DNA from 3 places in the Sodalis sp. RH24 genome. Region 2 is predicted to be linked to each of the others. Evidence: predicted binding sites of a transcription regulator. Region 2 holds the regulator's gene; each other region holds the start of a gene.
What was found. Region 2 encodes PurR, which represses purine synthesis genes. Its sites were predicted from a motif close to CANGCAAACGTTTGCNTG; they were not measured.
Positions count from the first base shown of each region.

Region 1: carA (glutamine-hydrolyzing carbamoyl-phosphate synthase small subunit) is a predicted target of PurR. The motif match lies at 1,416-1,433, and genes of this name have one in related genera.
Region 3: purL (phosphoribosylformylglycinamidine synthase) is a predicted target of PurR. The motif match lies at 1,642-1,659, and genes of this name have one in related genera.

Region 1 is NZ_CP178729.1:2,541,283-2,544,393, reverse strand. It holds gene ACL2XG_RS11650 (SMP-30/gluconolactonase/LRE family protein) at 1-104, opposite strand, end outside; gene dapB (4-hydroxy-tetrahydrodipicolinate reductase) at 369-1,190, shown strand; gene carA (glutamine-hydrolyzing carbamoyl-phosphate synthase small subunit) at 1,657-2,805, shown strand; gene carB (carbamoyl-phosphate synthase large subunit) at 2,820-3,111, shown strand, end outside.
Region 2 is NZ_CP178729.1:743,218-746,328, forward strand. It holds gene cfa (cyclopropane fatty acyl phospholipid synthase) at 1-346, opposite strand, end outside; gene purR (HTH-type transcriptional repressor PurR) at 792-1,808, opposite strand; gene ACL2XG_RS03340 (YnhF family membrane protein) at 2,046-2,135, shown strand; gene ACL2XG_RS03345 (NlpC/P60 family protein) at 2,199-3,092, opposite strand.
Region 3 is NZ_CP178729.1:4,994,163-4,997,273, reverse strand. It holds gene purL (phosphoribosylformylglycinamidine synthase) at 1-1,518, opposite strand, end outside; gene mltF (membrane-bound lytic murein transglycosylase MltF) at 1,742-3,111, shown strand, end outside.

The sequences.
Region 1 (3,111 bases), 1.8 Mb from region 2:
ACCCACAGCAGCGATTGGCTACGGCTGCACCAGACCGGCGTTTCGCCCAGGGCGGCGCGATAATCCCCAATGGCCTGGATTGTTGAGGTAAAAAAAGGACTCATCCTGTCTCTCCGTGGCGAGTGTTCGGCTGTAGATATCCAGTATAGCCGCTTCGCGCCGGATCATCCGCGCCCGGCACCGGCCGGGAGATGAATAAACATTCATTTCTCCCGCGCTGCGGCCGCACCCGGCCCGGTCCATTGCCGTGACTGATGAAAGCCGGCTTCTGACATATAATGCTAATTCCAGGGGAAATCCGCTGGCGGCAATCCGGGACGGCGGTTACCCTAAACTGATTTTATCATGCCAACCAACAGAGAGTGTCTATGAGCGTAACACCAGTTCGCATCGCCATCGCCGGTGCGGGCGGCCGTATGGGCCGCCAACTGATCCAGGCGGTACTGCAATCGGAACAGGCGCGCCTGGGGGCGGCGCTCGAGCGCGCCGGCTCAAGCCTGATTGGCGCGGACGCAGGGGAGTTGGCCGGGCAGGGCGCGTTGGGGATAAGGGTCGGCGACAGCCTGGAAGCCATTAAAGATGACTTTGATATCTTTATCGATTTTACCCGGCCGGAAGGCACCCTGACGCATATGGAATTTTGTCGGCTGCATGGCAAAGGCATGATTATCGGCACTACCGGTTTTGACGAGGGGCAGAAGGCGCGAATCGGGCAAGCCGCCGGGCAGATCGGCATTGTCTTTGCCGCTAATTTCAGCGTGGGGGTCAACGTTATGCTGAAATTACTGGATAAGGCCGCCAGGGTTATGGGCGACTATTGCGACATCGAGATCATCGAGGCGCACCACCGTCACAAGGTGGACGCGCCTTCTGGCACCGCGCTTGCCATGGGGGAAACCATCGCCGGGGCGCTGGGCCGCAACCTCAAGGACTGCGCCGTATACAGTCGCGAGGGCCATACCGGCGAGCGTGTGCCCCATTCCATCGGCTTCGCCGCCATACGCGCCGGGGACATTGTCGGCGAACATACCGCGATGTTTGCCGATAACGGCGAACGTATTGAGATTACCCATAAGGCTTCCAGCCGCATGACCTTTGCCAATGGCGCGGTCAGGGCGGCAATATGGCTGAAAGCGCAGAAAGCGGGCCTTTATACCATGGCTGATGTGCTGGATCTGGCAAGTTTATAACTCTATTTTTTACTGCCACCTGAAGTCTGCCATTTTATCACTATGATTAAATAGAGATAATTTTATTTTATTGGAATTATCTCTTAAAAAATCGTTTTCAATGGAAATGGAAGGCCAAATGGCTTTAAGTTTGGCTTTCAGCGGTTATTTTTCTTGGTGATTGCCATTCTGGGCTGATTATTGCGCTTTCGCGCCTGCGCCGGTTCCTTTTAACAAATTTCTGGCCACGCAACCGGTTACTCATGCCCTAAATGAGTGCTTTTTAGCGGTTTCAAGGTGTGTAACCGGCTTAATTGCCATTATTTAGTAAAAAACATCAGCCCGGGGTGGACAAATGACCAGCTCATCATTAAAATGCGCCCAATTTGCCGAAAATCTACCTTGAAGGTGTTTTTTGCATTGATTAAGATCGTTAAATCTGAATTAATATGCAAATACAATGACTGAATATTCCTTGGAGGGTGTTTTGATAAAGTCAGCGCTGTTGGTTCTGGAAGACGGAACCCAATTCCACGGTCGGGCCATTGGGGCAGCGGGAACGGCAGTGGGGGAAGTGGTCTTCAATACATCGATGACCGGCTATCAAGAAATCCTCACCGATCCTTCCTATTCCCGCCAAATCGTTACTCTCACTTATCCCCATATCGGCAATGTCGGCACCAACGAAGCAGATGAAGAATCGTCCCGCATCCAGGCCCAAGGGTTGGTCATACGCGATTTGCCGCTTATCGCCAGTAATTTTCGCAGTACCGGTTCCCTGTCGGACTACCTCAAGCAAAATAATATCGTCGGTATCGCCGATATCGATACCCGCAAACTTACCCGCCTATTGCGCGAAAAAGGCGCCCAGAACGGCTGCATTATCGCCGGCGACGCGCCTGACGCGGCGCTGGCCTTGCAAAAAGCGCGCGAATTCCCGGGACTGAAGGGCATGGATCTGGCCAGGGAAGTCAGCACCGCCGAGCAATACAGCTGGACCCAGGGCAGTTGGGCATTGCATGCCGGCCTGCCTGCGCCGGCCGCGCCGGACGCGCTGCCCTACCATGTGGTGGCGTACGATTTCGGCATCAAACGCAATATCATGCGTATGCTGGTGGATCGCGGCTGCCGCCTGACGGTGGTGCCGGCGCAGACGCCGGCCGACGTCGTCCTGGCGATGGATCCCGACGGCATCTTCCTCGCCAACGGCCCGGGCGATCCCGAACCCTGCGATTACGCCATCGCCGCCATCAAAACCTTTCTCGAGACCGAGACGCCGATCTTCGGCATCTGTCTCGGCCACCAACTGCTGGCCCTGGCCAGCGGCGCCAAGACCGTCAAAATGAAGTTCGGCCACCACGGCGGCAACCACCCGGTAAAGGATATTGACGCCAACCGGGTCATGATTACCGCCCAGAACCACGGTTTTGCGGTGGATGAAACCACGCTGCCGGCGAATCTGCGCGTAACGCATACCTCGCTGTTCGACGGTTCGTTACAGGGATTGCACCGCACGGATAAGCCGGCGTTCTGTTTCCAGGGGCATCCGGAAGCCAGCCCCGGCCCGCATGACGCCGCGCCGCTGTTCGACCATTTTATCGAGTTGATCAAGACTTACCGTTCCCAGGCAAAATAATCAGGAGCAAGACCATGCCAAAACGTACAGATATATCCAGTATCCTGATTCTGGGCGCCGGCCCGATTGTCATCGGCCAGGCGTGCGAGTTCGATTACTCCGGCGCGCAGGCGTGCAAGGCCCTGCGTGAGGAAGGCTACCGCGTGGTGCTGGTGAACTCCAACCCGGCCACCATCATGACCGATCCCGATATGGCGGATGCCACTTATATCGAGCCTATCCATTGGGAAGTGGTGCGTAAAATCATCGAAAAAGAACGCCCCGACGCCATCCTGCCGACCATGGGCGGGCAAACCGCGCTGAACT
Region 2 (3,111 bases):
CCACGATCCAGGCCCGCTTTCGCGACTGGAGGTTCATCAGCCGGGCGGCGGCAATGCGTAAGGTATCTTTTAAATGATGCGGAAGTTTATTCTCCAGACCCGCCCTGAGAACACGCTGGAAAAAAATGTCCAGCCGCTCACACTCCCACCAGCCATCCATGTAACTCTCGCCCAATCCCAAAGATCCATCCTGCAATACGCGCTTAAAAAATCCCGGATTCTTGATTCGGATATCAAATGGTCTTGAACCATTGAGTTCAATACCGGCTTCAGAGAGCAATTCATGGACGATACGGTACCAATCATTATCATGAAAGCTCAGGTCTTCAACGCACGAGGAACTCATAGCTTCTCCATCACCTTTCTTCTGCAGTGCCCCGTCAGGAAAAGCACTCACCATGCCTGCGGGCTTTATAAGAATCCACGGTTATCCGTGGTGTCTGAAGTATCACCATCAACAGAGGAATATAAAGTAAACCTTAGACTGCGACTTAGCCGGGCGCTTTATAAAAGGGTGATGTCATGTTGGAAAACACGACATACTTTTATACAAATTTATTAGACAACTCGTTATAATTGTTAACGATATTGAGTATAAGCCTGCATTTTAATTTAGACAATAGCTAACGCGCTAATGTATTTCCCATTATAACTTAATGATTTCTCGCTGAAACAATAACTCTTTGCACAGAGATCATTATATGAAAAATCTTGTGTCCGAGGCGGACGGCGCTTTACATAGCAACAGACCCTGGAGGCGCCAGCCCGTTGCCCGGGCCTGGCGCGTGGCCTTAAGCGGGGAAGGGACCGTCTGCGACCGAACGGCGTTCAATCAGCGACGGATGGACTTCGATGGTTTTGGCGTTCTCGCGTTTGCTGGTAATCCTATCGAGCAGCATGGTAAGCGCCGCCTCGCCCAAATCCTCTTTAGGCTGATGGATGGTGGTCAGCGCCGGGCTGAAAAAGCACGAATTGCGCACGTTGTCGTAGCCGATGATAGAAATATCCTCGGGTACGCTCAGGCCCATTTCATTAATGGCGCACAGTGCGCCCATGGCCATAATGTCGCCGCCGCAGAAGACCGCGGTGGGACGCGGCGTTTGCGCCAGGATTTGTTTCATCGCCAGGTAGCCGGATTCAGGCTCGAAATTGCCTTGCACAATCCAGCGGTCGTTTAACGGGATGCCGGCCTCCGCCATGGCATGCAGATAGCCGCGGTGGCGGCCGCCGCCGGTGTTGCGCGCCAGCTGTCCGGGAATGGCGCCGATGGCGCGATGGCCGCGTTTAAGCAAATATTGCGTCGCCATATAACCGCCGGCAAAGGCGTTATCGATAATGGTGTCGGTAAAATCACGGCGGGCCTCACCCCAATCCATGACCACCATGGGGATATGCTGATATTCCTCAAGCATATCCAGCAGCGTTTCGGGATACTCGGCGCACATCACCAGCAGGCCGTCGACGCGCTTTTGCGCCAGCATCGCCAGATAGGCGCGCTGTTTTTCGAGATCATTGTGCGAATTGCACAATATCAGGGTATAACCGCGAGCAAAGCAATGGTGCTCAATCGCCTCGATAATTTCGGCGAAATAGGGCGCCTCGCTGGTGCTGGCGAGCAGGCCGATGGACTTGGTGCGATTGACCTTCAGGCTGCGCGCCACGGCGCTGGGTGAATAATGCAGTTGTTTAATGGCGTCCAGCACGGCAATTTGAGTGTCTTGCGCAACAAAACGGGTTTTATTGATCACATGCGAAACGGTGGTTGTCGATACATTAGCGCGTTTTGCCACATCTTTAATGGTTGCCATGCCTTTGATACTCCCGTACGCCCTGGCTGGAATAATGTCTGTCGAAGGCGCAAGCACTTTCCGACGCTGTGGAATTAACCGTTAATTTTCGTTCATCCCGCGCCAAAGTGAAAGTGTTAAATGTGGCGGCTACAGGTTGGGAGCAAGCTTTTTCATCGCTGTTATGGCAAACTGACGATAACTGCTCTGCGGGCCGGTGGATAAGGCCGGCGCCCTGGTTTACGTTAAGGAGATAGAATGGACAGCGATTTAAAAATGTCGTTACTGACCACGGTGTTCTCGCTGCTGGTGATTATTGTCTTCAGCTTTACCGCCGTCATGAACTGACACCCTCTCGGTTCAGATATAAAAAAGAGGAGCCTTGGCTCCTCTTTTTTTTCCGGCGCGCCTTCAGCGGATATTTTTCGGCGTGACCACCCGGCGGGCGCCCACGTAATGATCCTGCCAATAATCCTCACTCAGATAGCTGATACGGATATCGCTGCCGGTGCGGGGCGACTGGATAAAGCGACCATTGCCAAGATAGACGCCGACGTGATCCGCCGCGCCGCGATTGGAAATATGGAAAAAGACCAGGTCGCCGCTTTCCAACTCGTCTTTCTTAACCGGCGCTGCGTCGCGCAGGTGGTACATTTCGTTGGCGGTGCGCGGCATATGGATGCGTACCACATCCTTGTAGGCATAATAAATCAGGCCGCTGCAGTCAAAGCCGGTATTAGGCGACATGCCGCCCCAACGGTAAGGCTTGCCCATTTGGGAGAGGAGTTTATTCATGGCGGTAAGCTTGGCGGTCTGGTAGCGTTTCTTATGGCTCTCGCTCATCTTTATCGGCTGATCGTTGGCCACCAGTTCTACCGCCGCCTGATCTTTTATCATCCGGTGCCGGCCGTAACCTTTTTTATAGCCTTTTTTCGGCGGAGTGAAGGAGGCTATTTTTTTCGTCGCCGTGGTTTTTGATGCCTTGGCAAGAGGGGAGGTTTTGCTTTTCTTCGCGCCGGTTTTCACCACCGCGGGTTCCAAAGGCCGTTTCACGCCGGCTTTTTCATGCGCCGGTTCCGGCGATTTTTTAATGCTGGCTTTTTCACTGACGGCGGGCGCGCTGGCGACAGGTTTGCTTTTCTTGGCTATTTTTACCGGTTTGCGTTTGCGCCGGTCACCGGTTTTTGCCGCCGCTGCCTGGAATTTGCGCTGATCGGCATTGACGCCGGCGCTCGGCGCGGCATGTGCCAGGTTCAAAAACAACTGGGTAAAAAGCAACACAAAAAGCGTAAAGCATAAACGCATGATAAACGCTATCCTTATG
Region 3 (3,111 bases), 1.2 Mb from region 2:
CCCGCCGGCGCCGACGTCATGGATAAACAAAATAGGATTGTCGTCGCCCATCTGCCAGCAGCGGTCGATCACCTCCTGGCAGCGGCGCTCCATTTCCGGGTTGTCGCGCTGCACCGAGGCGAAGTCGAGATCGGCGTCCGACTGGCCGGACGCCATCGAGGACGCCGCGCCGCCGCCGAGACCGATATTCATCGCCGGGCCGCCCAGCACGATAAGCTTGGCGCCGGGGGTGATCTCTCCTTTCTGCACATGGCCGTCGCGAATATTGCCGAGGCCGCCCGCCAGCATAATGGGCTTATGGTAGCCGCGCAGCTCAACGCCGTTATGGCTGTCGACCCGCTCCTCATAAGTGCGGAAATACCCGGTCAGCGCGGGACGGCCGAACTCATTGTTAAACGCCGCGCCGCCCAGCGGACCGTCGGTCATGATATCCAGCGCGCTGACAATGCGATCCGGCTTGCCGAAATCCTCTTCCCACGGCTGGCCGAAACCGGGAATGCGCAGGTTGGAGACGGAAAAGCCCACCAGGCCGGCCTTGGGCTTGGACCCGCGGCCGGTGGCGCCCTCATCGCGTATCTCGCCGCCGGAGCCGGTGGCGGCGCCGGGCCAGGGTGAAATAGCCGTGGGATGATTATGGGTTTCCACCTTCATCAGGATATGCGCCGCTTCCTGGTGATAATCGTAACGGGCGCTGCCGGGTGCGGCGAAGAAACGTCCCACCGCCGGTCCCTCCATGACCGCGGCGTTGTCCTTATAGGCGGACAGGACAAACTCCGGCGTCTGTTCAAAGGTGTTCTTGATCATTTTAAACAGCGACTTCGGCTGTTCCTGGCCGTCGATAATCCAGTCGGCGTTGAAGATTTTATGGCGACAATGCTCGGAGTTGGCCTGGGCGAACATATACAGCTCAACGTCGGTAGGATCGCGGCCCAGGCGGGTAAACGCCTCAAGCAGGTAGTCGATTTCATCCGGCGCCAGCGCCAGCCCCAGCGTCTGGTTGGCCTGCTCCAGGGCGTCGCGGCCGTCCGCGAGCATAGCCACGGTGCGCACCGGCGCGGGCTCGTGATGGGCAAACAGCGCCTGCGCCTGCTCCAGTTCGCCGAAGACGGTTTCCATCATCCGGTCATGCAGCAACGTCCCCAGTTGCCGCCACTGGTCACCGGTCATCGACGCGCCCTGGAAATAAAACGCCAGCCCGCGTTCCAGGCGCTTGACCTGCGCCAGCCCGCAGTTATGGGCGATATCGGTGGCCTTCGACGACCAGGGGGATAATGTGCCGGGACGCGGCGTAACCAGCAGCAGCCGGCCCTGGGGCGCATGTTCGGCGAGAGAGGGGCCATACTTCAGCAGCCGTTGCAGCCGGGCAAGCTCGTCGGCGGAAAGCGGCGCGCTCAGGTCGGCAAAGTGGACATATTCAGCATAGACATCGCTGACCGGAAGCCGGGCATCCTGGCAGCGGGACAATAGCTTGTTGATACGAAATGCCGACAGAGCGGGCGAACCACGCAGTATTTCCATAATAAAAGATCTCTCGTCTTTGAACCGGCGACCAAAGGTGCTCGGGTACGGCTTGCCATGGGGCGCATCTTTAGCGCAGCTTCAGGGGGGAAACGCGCGCCATTATAGAGAATCCCGGCGGCGGACGAAACCGTTTGCGCGGTTATTGTTGCGATTCTTCTTGTTAAAACGTCCCCGCGGCGGGAATGCAATAAATTTGCACCTTGGCGTTTTGTTAAGCAAAATGCTCCGACCCCAGGGAAAAAAAGATAATAACACCGCGATCACAGACCGCGATAAAATCGCCCCGGCGAGAGATAACTATTTGAAGCGTTTTAAATTAAATTATGTCGTGACCGGCGTTATCGCCGTCTTGCTGACCTGGGCGTTGTGGTTAAACGTCCCCTGGCACAGCATGCAGGACGATAAACTCAGCCAGATAAAAGCCAGGGGAACGCTGCGCGTCAGCACCATCGACGCTCCGCTGAGCTTTTATACCGCCAACAACCAGCAAACCGGTTTCGATTACGAACTGGCGAAGCGTTTCGCCGATTATCTGGGGGTCAGGCTGGTCATCCGCCAGCGCCATACCCTCAATGAACTGTTCGACGATCTGGACAACGACGATGCCGATCTGCTCGCCGCCGGATTGCTCTACAATAACGACCGCCTGCAGCGTTTTACCACCGGCCCCGCCTACTATTACGTTTCCCAGCAACTGGTGTACCGCCTGGGCCAGCCGCGGCCGAAAAACCTCGGCGCCCTGCAGGGCCGGCTGGCCGTCTCCTCCGGGTCGGCGCATATCTCGCTGCTGCGCGGCCTGAAGGAAACAAAATATCCGCAATTGCAATGGGAGGTATCCTCCGATCTCAGCAGCAAGGCGCTGCTGGAGCAGGTGGCCGAAGGCAAGCTCGACTATACGCTGGTGGATTCGGCGACCGTCGGCCTGCTGCAACGGGTGCATCCGCAGCTGGCCGTGGCCTTTGACGTCAGCGACGAGGAGCCGGTCACCTGGTATCTGCCGCGGCGCAATAGCGACAACCTTTCCGCCGCCCTGCTGGATTTTTTCAGCGGCCAGGAAGCGGACGGCACCATGGCGCGGCTGGAGGAAAAATATCTCGGCCACGTGGGCAGTTTTGATTACGTGGACACCAAGACCTTTTTGACCTCCATAGACGCCACGCTGCCGACGCTGCAAGGGCTGTTCCAGCAATATGCCAAGGAAATCGACTGGAAACTGCTGGCGGCCATCTCCTATCAGGAATCCCATTGGAATCCCCAGGCCGTCTCCCCCACCGGCGTGCGCGGCCTGATGATGTTGACCCGCGCCACCGCCGATAGCCTGGGCATTACCGATCGGCTGGACATTGAACAAAGCATCCGGGGCGGGGCGCTGTATCTGGAACGCATGATGCAAAAAGTGCCCGATACCATTCCCGAGGATGAAAAAATCTGGTTTGCGCTGACCGCCTATAATATGGGTTATGCGCATATGCTGGACGCGCGCGCCCTGACGGCAAAGCAGCAGGGCAATCCCGACAGCTGGGTGGACGTCAAGCTGCGCTTGCCGATGCTCAGCCAGCCGCGCTACTATCAGCAAACCACTTACGGCTA